DNA from 3 places in the Cobetia sp. 4B genome. Region 3 is predicted to be linked to each of the others. Evidence: predicted binding sites of a transcription regulator. Region 3 holds the regulator's gene; each other region holds the start of a gene.

The links. The regulator LexA, encoded in region 3, represses DNA repair genes until DNA is damaged. The targets are predictions, from matches to a motif close to TACTGTNTANNTANACAGTA.
Region 1: the regulator LexA is predicted to act here: its motif matches at 3,760-3,779, upstream of ruvC (crossover junction endodeoxyribonuclease RuvC).
Region 2: the regulator LexA is predicted to act here: its motif matches at 4,643-4,662, upstream of H2O77_RS05490 (YqiA/YcfP family alpha/beta fold hydrolase).

The regions. Positions count from the first base shown of each region.
Region 1 is NZ_CP059843.1:2,085,869-2,093,164, forward strand. Features, by position in the region: gene H2O77_RS08790 (D-2-hydroxyacid dehydrogenase) at 26-1,078, opposite strand; gene H2O77_RS08795 (zinc ribbon domain-containing protein) at 1,398-1,622, shown strand; gene aspS (aspartate--tRNA ligase) at 1,770-3,557, shown strand; gene ruvC (crossover junction endodeoxyribonuclease RuvC) at 3,838-4,416, shown strand; gene ruvA (Holliday junction branch migration protein RuvA) at 4,729-5,343, shown strand; gene ruvB (Holliday junction branch migration DNA helicase RuvB) at 5,584-6,627, shown strand; gene ybgC (tol-pal system-associated acyl-CoA thioesterase) at 6,624-7,058, shown strand; gene tolQ (protein TolQ) at 7,194-7,296, shown strand, end outside.
Region 2 is NZ_CP059843.1:1,279,473-1,286,768, reverse strand. Features, by position in the region: gene parC (DNA topoisomerase IV subunit A) at 1-1,512, opposite strand, end outside; gene parE (DNA topoisomerase IV subunit B) at 1,636-3,516, opposite strand; gene H2O77_RS05490 (YqiA/YcfP family alpha/beta fold hydrolase) at 3,731-4,483, opposite strand; gene pgi (glucose-6-phosphate isomerase) at 4,749-6,452, opposite strand; gene cmoA (carboxy-S-adenosyl-L-methionine synthase CmoA) at 6,657-7,296, shown strand, end outside.
Region 3 is NZ_CP059843.1:993,132-1,000,427, reverse strand. Features, by position in the region: gene H2O77_RS04250 (TetR/AcrR family transcriptional regulator) at 1-549, opposite strand, end outside; gene lexA (transcriptional repressor LexA) at 1,158-1,787, shown strand; gene H2O77_RS04240 (hypothetical protein) at 1,934-2,173, opposite strand; gene H2O77_RS04235 (DUF6586 family protein) at 2,426-2,905, opposite strand; gene topA (type I DNA topoisomerase) at 2,905-5,547, opposite strand; gene pyk (pyruvate kinase) at 6,320-7,296, shown strand, end outside.

The sequences.
Region 1 (7,296 bases), 1.1 Mb from region 3:
TTGAGGCCGCGAGGCTGTGGCCGTGTCAGGCATGTTCGCTCAGGAATGTCTCGATATTGGCCAGACTGAGATCGAGCATGTTCTGGCGCGCCTCCTGGCTGATCCAGGCATTGTGCGGCGTGACGATCAGGTTCAAGGGTGCACTCGCCGAATGGTGCTGGCTTTCCAGGGCCGAGAGCAGCGAGTGGCCTTCACGTGGCGGCTCCTCCGGCAGGCTATCCACCGCCAGGCCGCCGAGTTGTCCGGTGGCCAGTGCCTCCAGCGCTGCGTCCTCGTCGATGATGCCCCCACGGGCGCAATTGACCAGCAATGCACCGGGCTTCATGGCGGCGAGCGCCTGTTCATCGATCAGATGCTGCGTCTCTGGGGTCAGCGGGCAGTGCAGGCTGATGGCGTCAGCCTGGGGCAGCAGGCTTTCCAGCGCGGGGCGCTCGGCAGTGGGAGCTGTGCCCGGTCGGGCGGCAAAGGTCACGCGCATGCCGAACGCCTCGGCCAGCCTGCCCACCGCAGTGCCGAGCTCCCCCTTGCCGATGATGACCAGATGCTTGCCGGACAGCTGCACCACGGGGCGGCCCATCAGGCAGAAGGTCGCGCTGCGTTGCCACTCGCCTGCGGCGATGTCGGTCTGGTATTCCGGCAGGCGGCCTGCCAGTGCCAGCATCAGCATCCAGGTGTGCTGCGCCACCGAGTGAGTGCCGTAGGCATTGACATTCATGACCCGAATGCCGCGTGCTTCGGCGGCCGCCATGTCGATATTGTTGGTGCCGGTCGCCATCACCGCGATCAGCTTGAGGGTCGGCAGCTCATCCATGTGGTGCGCCTCGATGCGTACCTTGTTGACCAGCACGATGGAGGCACCGCTCAGTCGTGGCACCACTTCCTCGGGCGTGGTCGCGTCATGACAGACCAATCCTTCCAGGCGGGCCTCGAGACCCGAGAAGTCCAGCCCGTCACCGACGGAGCCGGCATCGAGCATGACGGCCTGCGGGGCGCCGGTGGACGAGGCAGGCTCGCAGTGAGAGGAAGCGGGAGTGGAAGAATGAGAGGGAGACTGCGCAGTACGATCGTGATCGGACATAGGTGCCTCATGATGGCGTAGGAAGATAGATAGGAAGACAGAAAGGCTGGCCCGGAAATGACGAGTACGTAGCGTCTGGGCCGGTTTGTGCTTGGGTGTTGCCCCGCACGGGGCCGAGCACGCTATAATGTGCCCCTTTCGCTTTGACTTGAAAGCCGCTCAACTGGCCTTATTGTAGGCGTCTCTTGCTGGTGCTTGCGAAAGCTCTCATGTTGGGGTCGCAGGCGCGCTGAACGCAAGATGCGCCGCAAGGCATAACATTGTCATGGTTCACGGTGCTCAGACAGCCCCGTGACCAGTATTGTCAGGAAAGAAAACCATGCCGATCTATGAATACCACTGCAAGGCCTGTGGCCATCGGATGGACAAGTTGCAGAAGATCAGCGCTGCGCCGCTGACGGAGTGCCCGGAATGCAAGACGGACCAGCTCGAGAAGCTGGTCTCCGCCGCCGGGTTCCGTCTGGCAGGCAGTGGCTGGTACGAGACGGATTTCAAGTCCGGCAGCAAGAAGAATCTGGCCGGTGGTAGCGACAGCACCGCCTGACACAGCTGGGATAGTGCGTCAGGCATCAGCGTGATGAGGGTCAAGGGCGCCCGGCGGGTACCCTTGACCCTCATCGCCAACGGCAGGCCCTCTGAGACAGATGCGCATCAGCGCGTCGATCATGAATTTGAGCAACAAGGAATCAACATGCGCAGCCACTATTGCGGCAAACTGAACGAGACCCTGATCGATCAGGATGTCACTCTGTGCGGGTGGGTGCACCGCCGTCGCGACCACGGTGGCGTCATCTTCCTCGACATGCGCGACCGTGATGGCATCGCCCAGATCGTCGTCGATCCGGACACCGTCGATGCCTTCGCCACTGCCGACAAGGCGCGCAGCGAGTTCGTGCTGCGTATCAAGGGCCGTATCCGTCTGCGCCCGGAAGGCACCCAGAACCCGAACATGCCGACAGGCATGATCGAAGTGCTGGCCAAGGACGTCGAAGTGCTCAACACCGCACAGACGCCGCCGTTCCAGCTCGACGACCACAACAAGGTCGGTGAGGAAGTTCGCCTCAAGTATCGTTATGTCGACCTGCGTCGTCCCGACATGATCGAGAAGCTGCGTCTGCGCTCGCGCATCACTCACAGCGTGCGCGCCCAGCTCGAAGCCCTGGGCTTCCTCGACATCGAAACCCCGATCCTGACACGTGCCACGCCGGAAGGCGCACGTGACTATCTGGTGCCGAGCCGCACCTACGCCGGCAGCTTCTTCGCACTGCCGCAGTCTCCGCAGCTGTTCAAGCAGCTGCTGATGGTCGCCGGTGTCGATCGTTACTACCAGATCGCCAAATGCTTCCGTGATGAAGACCTGCGCGCTGACCGTCAGCCGGAGTTCACCCAGATCGACCTCGAAGCTAGCTTCGTCGACGAGCAGGACATCATGGGCATGACCGAGACCATGATCCGTGGCCTCTACAAGGAAGTGCTCGATGTCGAGCTGGGTGACTTCCCGACCATGCCGTATTCCGAGGCCATCAGCCGCTTCGGTTCCGACAAGCCGGACTTGCGCATCCCGCTGGAACTGGTCGATGTCGATGACCTGATGAGCGGCGTGGACTTCAAGGTCTTCTCCGGTCCGGCCAAGGACGACAAGGGCCGTGTCGCCGCACTGCGTGTGCCGGGCGGTGCCAGCCTGTCACGCAAGGAAATCGACGCCTACACCAAGTTCGTCGGCATCTACGGTGCCAAGGGCCTAGCGTGGATCAAGGTCAACGAACGTGCCAAGGGCATCGAGGGTCTGCAGTCGCCGATCGTCAAGTTCATGGAAGACGTCGTGGATGAAGTGCTGGACCGCTGTGGCGCCGTCGATGGCGACATCGTGTTCTTCGGCGCTGACAAGGCCAACATCGTGGCCGAGGCCATCGGTGCGCTGCGCGTCAAGCTGGGTGAAGACCTCAACCTCTACACCCGCGAGTGGGCACCGCTGTGGGTCGTCGACTTCCCGATGTTCGAAGCCGATGCCAACGGCCGCCTGAGCGCGCTGCACCACCCGTTCACCGCGCCTTCCTGCACGCCGGAAGAGCTCAAGGCCAACCCGGAAGCGGCACTATCTCGCGCCTACGACATGGTCATCAACGGCACTGAGCTGGGTGGCGGGTCCATCCGTATCCATGACCAGGCCATGCAGCGTACCGTGTTTGAAGTGCTGGGCATCGGTGAAGAAGAAGCGGAAGAGAAGTTCGGCTTCCTGCTCGACGCCCTGAAGTTCGGCGCGCCGCCCCATGGTGGTCTGGCCTTCGGTCTCGACCGTCTGGTGATGCTGATGACTGGCGCCAAGACCATTCGTGAAGTGATTGCCTTCCCGAAAACCCAGAGCGCCGGCTGCATGATGACCGACGCCCCGGGCGTGGTCAGCGGTGAGCAGCTCAAGGAGCTGAACATCCGTCTGCGTCAGAAGGTCAAGGTCGAGGACGAAAGCGGTCAGGCCTGATTCAGCGGCGCATGACCGAGAGAGTGACTGGTGGGGCCGTCTGGACTGATTCGATCAGACAAGGGCGGTCCCTCAATGGCAGGTTTGTCCCTTTCGCCTGGTAGGCGAGGGGGCGAGCAAGCCCGACAAGGCGGTGCGAGACTGTTTGCTGGCGTTCACGTCAGGCAATGACAGTGTCGCACCGCCTTTTTTGTGGCATGGTGGCTGGTTATATACACAGTAAGAGCGATGGCGCGATGACGACAGCGAAGGTGGAAGGTGTGAGAGAAGAGGCGGCAGCATGATCATTCTTGGCATCGACCCGGGCTCACGTCTGACCGGGTACGGGGTATTGGATGTCTCAGCGGCCCAGCCTCGCTATGTGGACAGTGGCTGCATTCGCATGTCACAGGTCAGCCTAGATCAGCGCCTGGCGCAGATCTATGCCGGTATCAGCGAGGTGATCGCCCTGCATCGCCCCGCGGAATTCGCCATCGAGCAGGTCTTCATGTCCAAGAACGCCGATTCGGCGCTCAAGCTGGGCCAGGCGCGCGGAGCTGCCATCGTGTGTGCGGCCAATCACGGCTTGCCGGTGTTCGAATATGGGCCGCGGCAGATCAAGCAGGCCGTGACCGGTACCGGTGCCGCCGAGAAGTCTCAGGTGCAGCATATGGTCACGCATACGCTCAAGCTCTCCGCCACGCCGCAGGCTGATGCCGCCGATGCGCTGGCCATTGCCCTGACGCATTGTTTCGCACGTCGACGCCTGACGCCCGGCAATGATCAGCTGGAAGCCTTGGGGCTGGGGAATACCAGTCGACGCAAGGGAACCCGCGTGCGGCGTAGCAGCAGCTGGCGAGACTTCGAGCCCGACGCCTGACATGCCGCTGAGCGACAAATGCGGTATTGTGCTCAATTAATAGCGATTTTTCAGTCACTTGTAGAATGTCTGCCGAGCCTGGCAGCAGTCGATTGCGTGATGCGCCAAGCCGCGTGGCATCAGGCTTCGTGCCATCACCCAAGGTATGACTGTCAGAAAGATGCGACAAATTCGTCGTGACACTGGGACATGCCGCCTACGCTTCATCTTTGGTAGGCTTGCCCGCATTGTAACAATCCGTGCAGAGAATCGGGTCTGCGAGCAGCACGATCCCACCGAACACGTTCTCTGCCGAGCAAGGACAGCCGCAACATGATTGGACGCCTGACCGGGACATTGCTGGAAAAACAACCGCCGCAGCTGGTGCTTGATGTACAGGGTGTCGGTTATGAACTGGAAGCTTCGATGAACACCCTGTTGGGCTTGCCGGCCGTGGGCGAACATTGTCAGCTTTACACCCACTTGGTGGTGCGCGAAGACGCGCAGTTGCTGTATGGCTTCGGCAAGGAGCCCGAGCGTCGTCTGTTCCGTGAATTGATCAAGATCTCCGGTGTCGGCCCGCGTCTGGCGCTGGCGATTCTGTCGGGAATGGAGCAGTCCGATTTCATTCGCTGTGTGCACGACGAAGACAGCCGGGCGCTGACACGACTGCCGGGCGTCGGCAAGAAGACGGCGGATCGCCTGATCATCGAGATGCGTGATCGCCTCAAGCATTGGACGCTGCCGTCGGATGATGGGCTGGATGAAATGGCGCGTGCCTCCCAGCCGCAACCGCCGGTCACCCATCCTCTGGCGGATGCCGAAGCCGCGCTGGTGTCCCTGGGCTACAAGCCTGTCGAGGCGGCCAAGATGCTCTCCGGGCTCGAGACCGGCGCCTCCACGGAAGCGCTCATCAAGGCGGCGCTGGCGCGCAAGATGGCCAGCTGAGGCCCCGCCAGGGCAGCAAACATGCGCCCTATAGTTTCCGTGAAGGAAACGGCGCATCGTGATTGGATTTATTGACTAGGGGTTGGCAGGTTACTGGGGTAGAAAGTGCGCGCTTGAACGCAGATGCGCTAGATCGTTGCACCGCCCTGGCAAACCTTGCCACCTGCCACTGACGCACGTTCATGGCCCATGACCCGCGTCATGTGCGTGACCTGCGTCATCAGGAGTTGAGCAAGCATCATGATGGAGTCGGACCGACTGATCTCCGCGGCGACGCATGATCCGGAAGAGCGGATCGATCGCGCCAACCGGCCACGCACGCTGAGTGACTACATCGGACAGCCCATCGTCCGCGAGCAGATGGAAATCTTCATCAGTGCCGCGCGAGGACGAGGCGATAGTCTGGATCACACCCTGGTCTTCGGCCCGCCCGGACTCGGCAAGACGACGCTGGCGCATATCATCGCCAGCGAGATGAGTGTCGATATCAAGTCGACCTCCGGGCCTGTGCTGGAGCGGGCAGGGGACCTGGCAGCGATGCTGACCAACTTGCAGGAAGGCGATGTCCTGTTCATCGACGAGATACACCGGCTGTCACCGGCCGTCGAGGAAGTGCTCTATCCGGCGATGGAAGATTATCAGCTCGACATCATGATCGGTGAAGGCCCCGCGGCCCGCTCGATCAAGCTTGAGCTGCCACGATTCACCCTGGTCGGCGCGACGACGCGTGCAGGACTGCTGACGGCGCCGCTGCGCGATCGCTTCGGCATCGTCCAGCGCCTCGAGTTCTACGATATCGAGTCACTCACCGACATCGTGGCGCGCAGTGCCAGGCTTTCCGGCATGGAAGTCGAGATGGAAGGGGCGCTGGAGATTGCGCGTCGTTCCCGCGGCACGCCGCGTATCGCCAATCGCCTGCTGCGCCGGGTGCGTGACTTCGCTGAAGTGCGCTCGGATGGTCGCTTGACGCTGGAAGTGGCCGACAAGGCGCTCAACATGCTCAATGTCGACAGCCACGGCCTGGATCACATGGACCGTCGACTGCTTCTGGCAATGATCGAGAAGTTCGATGGCGGGCCGGTAGGGGTCGATTCATTGGCGGCGGCTATCGGGGAAGAGCGCGATACCATCGAGGATGTGCTGGAGCCCTACCTGATTCAGCAGGGCTTCATGATGCGCACGGCGCGTGGGCGTCTGGTCACGCGCTCGGCCTATCTGCACTTCGGGATCACCCCGCGTGAAGAGCAGGCGCGGCTGGGACAGGAAGGAAATGACGCGTCATGACATCTGAAGACGCAGGAAATACGTTGAAGGGTGAAGCTGCATGTTTTCACCACACTGTGCGCGTCTACATCGAGGATACTGATGCCGGTGGCATCGTCTACTACGTGAATTATCTGCGCTTCATGGAGCGCGCGCGCAGTGAATGGTTGCGAGCGAAGGGCTTCACGCAGCAAGCCTTGCTTGAAAAAGGCATTCAGTTGGTAGTACACAGTGTAACAAATCGTTATCTTCGTCCTGCGCATCTGGATGACCTGCTGACCGTGACGGCAACGGCAGGCGCCTTGCGCGGTGCACGCCTGACGTTCACCCAGAAGGCGCTGCGCGGTGAGCAGATCTTGAGCGAAGCGGAAGTCGTGATCGCTTGCGTCGATGCCACGACCTTGCGCCCCAGACGCTGGCCCGGGGAATTGCTTGCGGCTCTTGAGGTCTGAGATCACAAGGCGCAGATGAGGCCACTGCCAGCCAGGCGCCGAGGCGCCAGGCTGATGAACAGATTATTTATCGTGTCACTGATTGACGGTGGCACAGACTGAACCAAGTAAAGAGGGATTTCCGTGGAAGATTCGATGTCGATCATTTCGCTGTTCGTGAACGCCAGTCTGGTCGTTCAGGCAGTCATGTTGCTGTTGCTGGCAGCTTCCATTGCATCTTGGGTGGTGATCTTTCAGC
Region 2 (7,296 bases), 290 kb from region 3:
GGCGCCCATCAGCTCGACTTCCGACAGCGCCTTGGCTTCGCCGCGCTCGACCAGCGGCGAGCGGCGTGGATCGCCGAAGTCGGTGGCGGCCTGCTCAAGCTCACTGTCGATCAGGTCTGTCAGCGCCTCGTCATTGCCCAGCAGATGCTTGAGGTGCTTGCGCTCGCGCTTGAGCTCGTCCTGCTCGCCACGCAGCTTCATCTCTTCAAGACGTGCCAGGTGACGCAGACGCAGCTCGAGGATCGCCTCGGCCTGACGCTCGGAGAGCTGGAAGGTCTCGATCAGGCTGGCCTTGGGGTCTTCCTCCTCGCGGATGATGCGAATCACCTCGTCGAGATTCAGATAAGCCGTCAGCAGACCCTCAAGGATATGCAGACGGTCCTCGACCTTGGCCAGACGATGCTCGAGGCGACGACGCACGGTGGCGCGACGATAGCGCAGCCACTCGGCGAGCATCTCGTGCAGCGCCATCACCCGCGGGCGCCCATTGAGGTCGATGACGTTCATGTTGACGCGTGCGTTCTTCTCGAGGTCCGTGGTGGCGAACAGGTGCGCCATCAGGCCTTCGATATCGACACGATTGGAGCGCGGCTGAATCAGTAGGCGCGTCGGGTTCTCGTGGTCGGACTCATCACGCAGGTCCGCGACCATCGGCAGCTTCTTGGCCTGCATCTGGGCGGCGATCTGCTCGATCACCTTGGCGCCGGAGACCTGATACGGCAGCGCAGTGATCACGATATCGCCCTCCTCCAGCACATAACGGGCGCGCATCTTCACGCTGCCACGACCGGTGCGGTAGAGCTTGGCGAGGTCGGTGCGCGGCGTGATGATCTCCGCCTCGGTGGGGAAGTCCGGTGCCGGCAGGTACTCCATCAACTGATCGCTGTCGGAGTCCGGATGACGCAGCAGATGGCGGGTGGCGGCCACGACTTCATGCACGTTGTGCGGCGGGATGTCGGTCGCCATGCCCACCGCGATACCGGTAGTGCCGTTGAGCAGCACATTGGGCAGACGCGCCGGCAGCACCTTGGGCTCGTTCATGGTGCCATCGAAGTTGGGCACCCAGTCGACGGTACCCTGGGAGAGCTCGGACAGCAGCACCTCGGAGTACTTCGACAGCCGCGATTCGGTGTAACGCATGGCCGCGAAGGACTTGGGGTCATCCTGACTACCCCAGTTGCCCTGACCATCCACCAGCGGATAGCGATAGCTGAACGGCTGCGCCATCAGCACCATCGCCTCGTAACAGGCGCTGTCGCCGTGGGGGTGGAACTTGCCCAGCACGTCGCCGACGGTACGCGCCGACTTCTTGTACTTGGCGTTGGCCGTCAGGGACAGTTCGCGCATGGCGTAGACGATGCGGCGCTGCACCGGCTTCATGCCATCGCCGACATGCGGCAGGGCGCGGTCGAGAATCACGTACATCGAGTAGTCGAGGTACGCCTTTTCGGTGTAGTCGCGCAGGGCCAGACGTTCGACGTCACCCTCCGCGACCTGGATATCCATGCTCATGGGCGCTTGACCTTGATTACGAGCGTAAAACCGGGGAGCGCCTGACTGTGGCGCTCCCGAAAGAATGCTGTCGCGCAGCTTGTCTGGCTTTCGAAGCTCAGCTGCGCTCGAAGCTCACGATGATCAGACCTCGATGTCGGCCATGTTGCCGTAGTCCTCGAGCCAGCTCTTGCGATCACTGGCGCGCTTCTTGGCCAGCAGCATGTCGAGCATCTCGTGGGTGCCGTCATCCGCACTGCGCGTCAGCTGCACCAGACGGCGGGTGTCCGGCGCCATGGTCGTTTCCCGCAGCTGCAGCGGATTCATCTCACCCAGACCCTTGAAGCGCTGCACATTGGGCGTGCCACGCTTGCTCTCGAGCTGCTTGAGGATGTGCGCCTTCTCGCTCTCGTCCAGGGCGTAATGCACTTCCTTGCCCAGATCGATGCGGTACAGCGGCGGCATGGCGACGAAGACGCGCCCGGCATCCACCAGCGCCGGGAAGTGACGCACGAACAGCGCGCACAGCAGCGTGGCGATGTGCAGACCATCGGAGTCGGCATCCGCCAGGATGCAGACCTTGTGATAGCGCAGCTTGGTGAGGTCATCCGAGCCCGGGTCCAGGCCGATGGCGACCGCGATGTCGTGGACTTCCTGGGAGGAGTAGATGTCATGCGACTCGACTTCCCAGGTATTGAGGATCTTGCCGCGCAGCGGCAGGATCGCCTGGGTCTCGCGGTTGCGGCCCTGCTTGGCGCTGCCGCCGGCGGAGTCACCCTCGACCAGAAACAGCTCACTGTCGGCAGGGTCGGAGCTTGAGCAGTCCGAGAGCTTGCCCGGCAGCGCAGGCCCGGAGGTGACCTTCTTGCGCGCGACCTTCTTGGCGCTCTTCAGGCGGCGCTGGGCCGCCGAGATCACCAGTTCCGCCAGCGCTTCGGCCTGATCGACATGGTGGTTGAGCCACAGCGAGAAGGCGTCCTTGACCACGCCGGAGACGAAGGCGGCGACGCTGCGCGAGGACAGGCGCTCCTTGGTCTGGCCGGCGAACTGCGGATCGAGCATCTTCACCGACAGCACGAAGGCGGCGCGCTCCCACAGGTCATCCGCGCTCAGCTTGACGCCACGCGGCAGCAGGCTGCGGTAGTCGCAGAATTCCTTGAGTGCCTCGAGCAGACCGGAGCGCAGGCCATTGACGTGGGTGCCACCCAGCGGCGTGGGGATCAGGTTGACGTAGGGTTCCTGCACCAGCTCGCCGCCTTCGGGCAGCCACTGGATCGCCCAGTCGACCCCGTGCTCCTCGTCCTCGAAATGGCCGACGAAGGGCGATTCCGGCAGGCGTTCGAAGCCATCGGTGGCACCGAGCAGGTAATCGCGCAGGCCATCCTCGTAGTACCAGGTCGTCTCGCTGCCATCGGTCTCGATGAGCATGACCTTGAGGCCCGGACACAGCACGGCCTTGGCACGCAGCAGGTGGCGCAGACGCGGCATCGCCAGGCGCGGGCTGTCGAAGTAGCTCTCGTCCGGCCAGAAGCGCACCAGGGTGCCGGTATTGCGCTTGCCGACGGTGCCGATCTGGGTCAGCTCCTCGGCCTTCTCGCCATTCTCGAAGGCGATGCGCTGACGCAGGCCATCGCGGCACACTTCCACTTCCAGACGCGTCGACAGCGCATTGACCACCGAGACGCCCACGCCGTGCAGGCCGCCGGAGAAGCGATAGCTGTCCTGGGAGAACTTGCCCCCCGCGTGCAGCTTGGTGAGGATCAGCTCGATGCCGGTCACGCCATGCTCGGGGTGGATGTCGGTGGGCATGCCACGACCGTCATCGCCGACCTCGATACCGCCATTCTCGAGCAGGCGCACGCGGATTTCCTTCGCGTGCCCCGCCAGCGCCTCATCGACGGAGTTGTCGATGACTTCCTGCGCCAGATGGTTGGGCCGAGAAGTGTCGGTATACATGCCGGGCCGCTTGCGGACCGGTTCGAGGCCGGAGAGGACCTCAATGGAACTGGCGCTGTACTGACTCATCGCAGCCTTGTGTCCTTGGTGTTGACGTCCGCCATCCGACTCGCCATTTCACGTGCGCGAGACGGACAACGGATTCCTGAAAAATGAGAGACCGGCGCCTGGCGTTCAGCATCGAACGCCCTGCCAAGTCGTGCCAATCCATGTCGTGCCAAGAGGTGCCGTGCCCAGCCAGGTCGTGGTGTGTCGTAGCAGAAAGCACCACGCGCATGACCTGCTAGTCCGGCGCGACATGCATCGCCGCTGCGGTGGCGGGGGCCAGCCGGTGCCCGCCATGCGCCATGATCGCCGGCAGGTATTCCGCCAGCTGCGCAAAGCCGTGATCGCCACCCGGCGTGATGATCAAGCGACTTCCCTGATAGAGCCCTGCGGCATCATTGACATCCAATGTCTCATCGGCCGTCGCCAACAGCACCAGGGTGCGCTGCGCCGTGACCGGTTCCGCTTCCAATGCGAGCAGTCCGGGCCCGAAATCCTCGGTGACGGTGAACGTCACGCCGGTATAGGGGTTGGCATGCACCGAGCCGAGCCATTCGCTGACCAGTCGCGCGGGACGCACGGCCGGATTGATCAGCACACTGCGCGGCCCCTGACGCCAGACGCTCTGTGAGGGACCTGCCGGCCCCTCGAGGCGTGCGGCCTCACGCGCGACCAGCCAGGTGGCCAGAAAGCCGCCCATGGAGCTGCCGATCACCATGATGGCGTCATCACAGGCAGGGTCTGCGGCGTCCAGCGCCAGGCGCTCACACAACGTGAGATAGGCCGCGTTGACCGCCGCCTGACCCGCGCCGGGCTCCGGGGGGATGTCCGGCATCACGCACGGCAGGCCGAACTGCTCTGCCGCGCGCTGCATCAAGCGTGCCTTGGGCGAACAACTGGCCGAATTGAAGCCGTGCAGATACAGCAGACCCTTGACGGGCGCGGTGGCGTGCATCGCTGCCGTATCTGACGGAAAGGGGGAATTGGCCATCAGCACTCCCGACAACACGTCAGACCGCGAAACCTCCCCTCCCACGCCTCAAGATGGCTGGGCATCTCTCAAGCGTTCATCCGCTGGAAGCAGGGTTTTCGACGGTCCGCGTCGTGCTGTCTAGTGTAAACGATTGATTCGCTTATAGGATAGCGAGAATACTGTATAAATCAACAGAGAGCGACGACTGACGTCGCCGCTCGTCTTGCATGGCATATCAGCATGCCCTCACTCACACACACACTCACTCACATCCGTCTTGGGCTCAGCGCGGGTCCTGATCCTGGGCTGCCCACACCGCTTCGATCAGCGCACGGCTGGAGGCATCCAGCGTCTCGAAGCCTTCGCCGGTGGTCATGGTCGCTTCGGTGGCGGTGGCGATCTGCTTGCCCAGTTCCACGCCCCACTGATCGAACGGGTTGATATCCCAGATGGTGGCCTGAACGAAGACCTTCTGCTCGTAGAGCGCAATCAACGCACCCAGCGTTTCCGGTGTCAGCGTCTCCAGCAGCAGCGTGGTCGACGGCTGATTGCCACGGTAGCGCTTGTGGTTCGGCTGCGCCTCATCACCGGGGATGGCGTCATCGCCCAGCATCAGCACACGTGACTGGGCGAAGCAGTTGGCCAGCGTCAAGCGGTGCTGTGCCTTGAGGTGGGCGCGTGTCTCGGCGTCCTCGACGTGATCATAACGGCACATCGGCGCGATGAAGTCACACTCGACCGCCTGGGTGCCCTGATGCAGCAGCTGATAGAAGGCGTGCTGGGCGTTCGGCCCCAGCTGGCCCCACAGCACCGGACAGGTCGAGTAATCGATCATCTCGCCATCGTTGGTCACCGACTTGCCATTGGATTCCATCTCCAGCTGCTCGAGGTAGCTTGCGAAATACTCCAGGCGACCGTCGTAGGGCAGGATGGAGTGGGCGCGGATATCGAGGAAGTTGTTGTTCCAGATTCCGGCCAGCGCCAGCAGCACCGGCAGATTGTCTTCCAGCGGCGCGGTGCGGAAGTGCTCATCCAGCTCATGCGCCCCGGCCAGCAGGCGACGGAAGTTGTCCATGCCGACATTGAGCGCGATGGGCAGACCGATGGTGCCCCACAGCGAATAGCGCCCGCCGACCCAATCCCAGAACAGCAGCTGGTGTTCCGGCGCGATGCCCCACTCGGTCATCTTTTCCGGCTTGGCGGAAGCGCCGATGAAGTGCTGACGGTTGATCAGCGCTTCCAGGCGCCCTTCCGGGTCGAGGCGTGACTTCAGCCAGTCGCGGGCAGTGCGGGCATTGGACAGCGTGTCGATGGTCGAGAATGACTTGGAGGACAGGATGAACAGCGTGGTTTCCGGGCTGAAGGATTCCAGATAATCCGCCAGCTGGGAGCCATCCATGGTCGAGGCGAAGTGAACGCCGATCTCGTGGATGTCCTTGGGACGGCAATCGCTCAGGGCGCTGGAGACCATCAACGGGCCCAGGTCCGAGCCACCGACACCGAGGTTGACCACGTCGGTGATCGGCTTGCCGGTGGCGCCGCGCCACTGGCCGCTGTGGAAGGTGTCGACCATCTCGGCCAGGTGCTCGAGGCTCTCGTGGATGGCCGGCACGATATCCTCGCCGTCCACCACCAGGCTGGCGGAGCGCGGCAGACGCAGCGCGGCGTGCAGCGCCGGACGGTCTTCGGAGCGATTGACATGCTCACCGGCCAGCAGGCGCTTGATGCCCTGCTCGACGCCGGTTTCGCGCGCCAGATCCAGCAGCAGCTCCAGGGTTTCGCCCTTGAAGCGCTGCTTGGAGAGATCCAGACGCAGTCCCGCGGCAGAGCGCGTGAAGGTCGCCACTCGGTCACGCCCTTGCGCCGCATCCTCGGCGAACAGATCCTTCAGATGCACATTGGCCATCTGCTCTTGATGATGGCGCGCGAGAGCCTGCCAGGCCTGGGTATTACGACGCGCAGAACGTGCCGCTGATTGAGTGGACATGGCCACCTCTCTCCTTGAAGTGTAATGACCGGCCCTGCATGGCCCGGCCTGAAATCGATTGATGGAGGCATCACCCGCCGGCCGTGACGGGTGCGTCACGGGCGCCGAATGCGTAGAATGGCGGGCCCGACGGGGCGCTCTGCCCGGCCGGTCCTCGGCCACAGGCATGTCGCCCTGGCCCACTGCCCGATGAAGCCTTGATCCATGAGTGATGCATCTTACCGTGACGCGATATTTACGACACCCCTTGACCGTGTCGCCAGCTTCTCCTTCGACGAGCAGGTCGTCAGCTGCTTTCCGGACATGCTGCGCCGCTCGGTGCCGGGTTACGGTCAGATCATCGCCATGCTGGGCCTGATGGCCCGCGCTCACCTGCGCCCCGGCGCGCGGGTCTATGATCTGGGCTGTTCACTGGGCGCTGCCAGCATGGCGCTGGCCCGCGAGATGGCCGCCGAGGATATCGAGATCGAAGCCGTCGATCTGTCCAGACCGATGGTCGAGCGCGCCAGCCGCGAACTCGCCGAGGCCTTCCCCGACCACCGCATCAACGTCACCGAAGCTGATATTCGCACCCTCGACTATCAGCCGGCCGGCATGATCGTGGTCAATTTGACGTTGCAGTTCCTGCCGCCGGAAGACCGCGACGCCGTGATCGACAAGCTGTTCGCGGCGCTGGAACCCGGCGGCGTGCTGATCCTCTCCGAGAAGATCATCAGCGATGATCCGATCGAGAATGCCTGGCTGATCGAACGGTATCATGACTTCAAACGTGCCAACGGCTACTCCGATCTGGAAATCTCCCAGAAACGTGAGGCCCTCGAGGACGTGATGAAGCCCGACAGCC
Region 3 (7,296 bases):
GGCCTCCTCGATATCGCGCAGCGCATCCAGGCCCGAGAAGGTGAAGATCACGCTGCCGAGCATGAAGTGCAGACGCCAGAAGCGCTCGTTGTCCGGCAGATTAGGCGTCGCCAGCTTCAGAAGCTCGGCGAAGCGGCTGAAGACCGTGCCGTAATGCTCGCGGATATAGCGTCGCATGTGGCCCTGCCCCTGGGTATAGGCCAGCCCGAGCAGGCGCATGAAGGTACGCAGGCTGTTGCGCTCGGCCGGCACCTCCAGCACGGTACGCGCCATCACCTCCAGCAGGACCTCCAGCGGCACCTGACGCCCGGCGTATTGCTGCTCGACGCTGTCGAGTGCCGCGTGGAAACGCTCACTGAAAGGGTCGAGATAGCGCGCGAAGACCGCCTGGATCAGCGATTTCTTGGAGCCGAAGTGGTAGTTCACCGCCGCCAGATTGACCTTGGCCTTGCTGGTGATGTTGCGCAGTGAGGTCTCGGCGAAGCCGCGCTCGGCGAACAGCACCTCGGCAGTATCGAGGATGCGGGTAACGGTATCGGTCTGGGCCATGGGCGGAACCCTTGTCAGGTAGAAAAGGACTGGAGTCGTAGGTCACGGCGCAAGCCCCGCGCGGCGACTCTCTCATGAGGTGGTGCAGGTTCACCGCAAGGCGCGTTCGATCATGGCACCCGTGAGCACCGCCATCGGCGAACATTCGTTTGAAACACCTTGATTCTAGCGCGCCATGCCATGACTGACAATTCTCTCGCGTTTCAAACGCCAGAGGTTTAGCCAAGCCTGATATTCCCTCAACGCTGACCGAGCCGATTCAAGGGCTCGTCATGCTCGGTGACTGACCACCCCGCCAGAGCCAGGCCGGGTTCATCTCCAGGCATTCATCTCCAGGCATTCATCTCCAGGCATTCATCTCCAGGCATTCATCTCCAGGCATTCATCTCTAGGCATTCACCTCCAGACATTCCCTTCAAGAAAGAATGCCTCGGATATCGGCAGGAAAAGTCGCCAGACAGCGATATCCCGGCGACTACCTGCCCTTTGAGGCCACCACGCAAGCCACGATGCCTTGCATGACCGCCATGACTGGATACAATGACAGTTGTATGGATGCACACCCCGTGCCGTCAGCTCAAGATGCCGCCCAGGCCAAAGGCAATGCCATGACCCAGCCGCTTACTCCGCGCCAGCAGGATGTCTTCGACTTCATCATCAAGACCATCAAGTCCTCTGGCTACCCGCCGACGCGGGCCGAAATCGCCCAGGCGCTGGGCTTCCGCTCGCCGAATGCCGCCGAGGAGCATCTGCGTGCCCTCAAGCGCAAGGGCGCCATCGAGATGGTGCCGGGCACCTCACGCGGCATTCGCGTGCCGTCGCTGGCTGACGTCGACGACAGCGCCAACGATGGCCTGCCGGTGATCGGGGAAGTGGCCGCCGGCAGCCCGATTCTTGCCAGCGAGCATATCGACCGTCATTGTCCGCTACCGAGCGACTACTTCTCGCCGGCTGCCGACTACCTGCTGCGTGTGCGCGGCGTGTCGATGAAGGACGTGGGGATTCTGGAAGGCGACCTGTTGGCCGTGCACCGCACCACCAGCGTGCGTGACGGCCAGATCGTGGTGGCACGTCTGGGGGATGAGGTCACCGTCAAGCGCTTCCGCCGTGACGGGCACTACGTGTGGCTGGAAGCCGAGAACGAGGACTTCTCGCCGATCAAGGTCGACCTGCGCACGGACAGCCTGGAGATCGAAGGTCTCGGGGTGGGCGTCATCCGCGATGGCGGCCTGCACTGAGGCTTTGACCAGCAGCGCTTTGAGCAACGAGCTATGCCCAGCAGCACCTTTCTCGCAGAGCTCTGAGCAACAGAAAAGCCGCACGCATTGCACAAAAAAACCCGCCTCGAGGCGGGTTTTTTTGTGCGCGAAGCGCGAGCGATGAATCAGTGCACGATGCCTTCTGACTGCTCGTCCTCGTCTTCTTCGCCATCCCAGAGGCGAGTCCGGGTGATGGCGTGGTCGATCATCTCACGCGCGACCTCGAAACGATTGTCACGCAGCAGATCGGCGGCCTCGTCCGAAATGCGAATGCTGAGCAGCGGCTCACCTTCGCTTTCCGCGGCGCGCAGAATCACTTCACCATCTTCCATTTGCACAATTTCAAGTACGGCGGGATCGGACACGTCATTCCTCCTGCACGGCATCTCGCGAGATACCGGCGTCGTTGTAATCGTCAGCGCGACGGCTGGCAAGCCCGGCACCGCGTTGCCATCAGCGACGCAGAAAAAAGTACGACCACAGCCAGAGCCATGGTCGTACCGGAGAATGCAGGGCTTGCCACAATGCGATCAGTCTAGCACCCGTGAAGGCGAAACGTCACCCGATTGCCATGCGCCAGTCATCACCAGCGTGCAGCACCAGATCAACGCCTTGACCTACCACTCGACACTCGACTCGCGCAGCTGCGGCAGCAGCGCCTTGAATGCCGTGATGGCGGCGCTGAGACGCTCGGCCAGCGAGGCGCGCGAGGCTGCCGCGATGATCAGACCATCACCACGCGAACGCGATTCCTCGCGGCGAGCGACGCCGCCCTCTTCATGCAGGCGGGTCACATCCGCGACCAGCTCAGACAACCAGCTGTCGGGGCGCTCCAGCAGGCTGCGCAGCTGCTCGACCTCGGCGATGGGCGTCGGCGGCGACGCCAGGCGCTCGCGCCAGCTACCCTGCGGCCAGCGCGCCGTCACGGCACATTCTTCCAGCAATGACGCCAGCGCCAGCTCCAGCAGGGCGAGCGCGCCCTCTTCACCGGCCATGCGACGCGCCACGGCATGCTCATCGTCGCCAGAGGCTGCTGACTGGGCCAGCAGCAACTCGGCCTGATACAGCAGCTGATTGGTACGGGCACGCTGGCTCATCAGCTCTTGGCTCCCTTGCGCTTGTCCTCGACGACCCAGCGGCCGTTGTCGTAGGTCGCCTTCCAACCGGTCGCCTTGCCTTCCTCATCGGTCATGACGTACTGAGCCTTGACCTTGCGCGAGAAGCGAATCTGCGCCGGACGTCCGTCCGGGTCCTGATCCGGGGCCTCGAGAATGAAGTGATACTTCTCCGGCAGCTCGTCGGCATGCGCCTTGAGCTCCTTGACCAGCGGCGGACGCGTCTCGCGATTCTTGGGGAACTGACTGGCCGCCAGGAACAGGCCACTGGCGCCATCGCGCAGCACGTAGTGGTCCTCGACCTTGACGCAGGCAAGTTCCGGCATCGGAATCGGGTCCATCTTCGGCGGCGCCACTTCACCGGACTTGAGCAGCTTGCGGGTGTTCTTGCAATTCTCGTTGGTGCAGCCGAAGTACTTGCCGAAACGCCCGGTCTTGAGCTGCATGTCGGAGCCGCACTTGTCGCACTCGATCACCGGGCCATCGTAGCCCTTGATGCGGAACTGACCTTCCTCGACCTCGTGGCCGACACAGTCCGGGCTATTGCCGCAGACGTGCAGCTTGCGCTGCTCATCGATCAGGTAGCTGTCCATCGCGGTGGCGCAGATCGGGCAGCGACGCTTGGCGCGCAGCGCATCCGTCTCGGCATCTTCACCGGCATCGGCCGCCACGGCTTCATCGCCCGGCAGCAGATCGATGGTGGTCTTGCAGCGCTCCTTGGGTGGCAGGTTGTAGCCGGAACAGCCCAGGAAGACCCCGGTAGAGGCGGTACGAATCTGCATCTCACGGCCACAGGTCGGGCAGGCGATGTCCGTCGGCACCGGCTGGTTGGGACGCATGCCCTCTTCGGACTGGGCGTGGTCCAGCTCGGCCTTGAACTCGGCGTAGAAGGTGTCCAGCAGCTCGCGCCAGTTGCGCCCGCCATTGGCCACCTCATCGAGATAGTCTTCCATGCGCGCCGTGAAGCCGAAGTCCATCAGGTCCTTGAAGGACTCGCTGAGGCGATCGGTAACGATGTCGCCCAGCTTCTCGGCATAGAAGCGACGGTTTTCCAGCGCCACGTAGCCACGGTCCTGGATGGTGGAGATGATGGCGGCATAGGTGGACGGACGACCGATACCGCGCTTCTCCAGCTCCTTGACCAGGCTGGCCTCGGTGTAACGCGCCGTGGGCTTGGTGAAGTGCTGCAGCGGCTGCAGCTCGACCAGGTCCAGCTTCTCGCCGATGGCGAGGTCCGGAAGCGACTGGTCCTCTTCCTTCTTGCCCATCGGCTTCATGACACGCGTGTAGCCGTCGAACTTGAGCACACGGCCCTTGGCGCGCAGCTCGTAGCCATCCACTTCGATGGTCAGCGTGGAGGACAGGTATTCGGCCGGCAGCATCTGACAGGCGACGAACTGACGCCAGATCAGCTCATACAGACGCTCGGCGTCACGCTCCATGCCGGCGAGATCGGTGGCGCGGCGCGACACTTCGGAAGGACGAATCGCTTCGTGCGCTTCCTGGGCGCCTTCCTTGCTGGAGTAGACGTTGGCCGCTTCCGGCAGGTAGTTGCTGCCGTATTCTTCGCTGATGAAGTCGCGCGCCGTGGCGACCGCGTCCGCCGACAGATTGGTCGAGTCGGTACGCATGTAGGTGATGTAACCCGCCTCGTAGAGACGCTGGGCCATCATCATGGTCTTCTTGACCGAGAAGCCGAGACGACCACTGGCCGCCTGCTGCAGGGTCGAGGTGATGAACGGCGCGTTCGGCTTGGAGCGCGTCGGCTTGTCTTCACGATTGGTGATCGCGAGCTTGGCCGTGCGCAGCGCCGCGATGCGGTCCATCGTCTCCTTCTCGCTGGTCGGACGGAAGGCCTTGCCATCCTGACGCGCCAGCTCGAAACGGATCGCTTCACCACTGGCGGCGGCCAGCTCAGCGTGGACATCCCAGAACTCTTCGGGGATGAAGGCGCGGATCTCGCGCTCACGCTCGACGATCAGACGCACGGCAACCGACTGCACACGCCCGGCGGACAGGCCACGAGCGACCTTGGCCCACAGCAGCGGCGAGACCATGAAGCCGACGACGCGATCCAGATAGCGGCGTGCCTGCTGGGCATGCACGCGGTCCATCTTCAGCTCGCCCGGCTCATCGAAGGCCGCCGTGATCGCCTTCTTGGTGATCTCGTTGAACACTACGCGCTTGTAACGCGAATCGTCGCCACCGATGGTCTCGCGCAGGTGCCAGGCGATCGCCTCACCTTCGCGGTCCAGATCCGTCGCGAGATAGATGGTGTCGGCTTTCTCGGCCAGACGCGTCAGCTCGGAAACGACCTTTTCCTTGCCGGGCAGGATCTCGTAATGCGCCTCCCAGCCATTCTCCGGGTCGACCCCCATGCGGCGGATCAACTGGGTCTTGGCCTTCTGCGCCTTGTGAGCCGCCTTGACCTCGGGCGACATCTTGCGAGTCTCCGCCGCCTGACGGGCACGTTCCTTGGGGTCGGTGGCCTGCTTGCCGCTACCGCTGGTCGGCAGGTCGCGGATGTGCCCGACACTCGACTTCACCACGAAGTCGTTGCCGAGATACTTGTTGATGGTCTTGGCCTTGGCGGGCGACTCGACGATCACCAGTGACTTGCCCATGGTTGCTCGCATCTCCTGGCCGGCGCTGATTGCGCCGGCGAATGACTCGTCGCGCTGGGTTTTGTCCCAGCCGAAAAATGCGCCTACCCTACCCCAGCATTTCAGCGCTGACCAGCAATGTTGAGACTGACGCCTCGACAGGGCGGCTCGACAGGTCGCCTCTGCGCCAGCCTCGAGACATGCCCTGCCACCCGCCATGTCAGCATGCGGCTTGCGCCGAATGACATCGACAGCCGTCAGGCATGTGGTCGTGGCAATCCGGCATCCGAGCCGGGTTTGAGCATAGGTCATCAGCGCATGGCAGCGGTCAACGGGCCCGATACACGGGGCCGGTGCACGGTCTGCGCTGGGCCGATGAGCGGAAATTTCGCTCAGCAGGGTATTGCCACTATATAGGTAGCACTGGAATGGCTGTCAGTGAAAGCCAGCCGGCGGACATTGGCGTGACGGGGCGGTCACCACGACGTTGCCGCAGAGAACATGCGACGCCTGGCCGTCAGGCGTCGAAATGACGGGCCGCGCCCGCATGGCGTAGCGCGGCATACCCTCACGCCCCAGCAGACGTCCGCGTACCCGCGACAACGTATTCGCAACAATCGCTCGGCATACTTCACGTCACCCCTTGCAGTCCCGATCGTGATCACGAGAATGAACAACGACAGCCGACGATACTCGACAGGCTCCCTTTCAGCCTTCAATGTAGTAAAATGACAACAACCTGGTTTGCGTTTTCAGCCAGTCCATCACGCCAGTGTTCAAGGAGTATGCTTTCATGCCGCACGCGTTCAACGGCCCGATCCGCCGCACCAAGATTGTCGCCACTCTCGGCCCTGCCAGTGACAAGCCGGGTGTGCTCGACGCGATGATTCGTGCCGGAGTCGATGTGGTACGCCTCAACTTCTCCCACGGTAGCCCCGAAGATCACCGCATGCGCGCCGAGGCCGTACGTCAGGCTGCCGCCGCACAGGGCCGCAGCGTCGCCGTACTGGGCGACCTGCAGGGTCCGAAGATCCGCATCGCGCGCTTCAAGGATACCGCCGTCAAGCTGAGCGAAGGCCAGCCGTTCATCCTCGATATCGGCCTGGGCCGTGATGAAGGTACCGTCGAGCGTGTCGGCTGTGACTACCAGGAACTGGCCGATGACGTGGTCGCGGGCGACGTGCTGCTGCTCGACGATGGCCGTGTGGTACTTGAGGTCAATGAGCTCAAGGGCAACGAGATCCACACCACCGTCAAGGTCGGCGGCAAGCTGTCCAACAACAAGGGCATCAACAAGCAAGGCGGCGGCCTGTCTGCCGAAGCCCTGACCGACAAGGACAAGGCTGACCTGAAGACCGCCATCGATATCGGCGTCGACTATCTGGCCGTGTCCTTCCCGCGCAGCGGCGCCGACATGCAGCTGGCCCGTGAACTGCTGGGCGAGGAAGGTCGTGACATCGGCCTGATCGCCAAGGTCGAACGCGCCGAAGCCGTGGCCGACGACGCCGTGCTGGATGGCATCATCCTCGCCAGTGAAGGCGTGATGGTGGCGCGTGGCGATCTGGGCGTCGAGATTGGCGATGCTCAGCTGATCGGCGTGCAGAAGCGCATGATCCGCCGCGCGCGCAGCCTCAACCGCGTGGTCATCACGGCCACCCAGATGATGGAATCCATGATCAGCGCGCCGCTGCCGACCCGCGCCGAAGTCTTCGACGTCGCCAATGCCGTGCTCGACGGCACCGACGCCGTGATGCTGTCGGCCGAGACCGC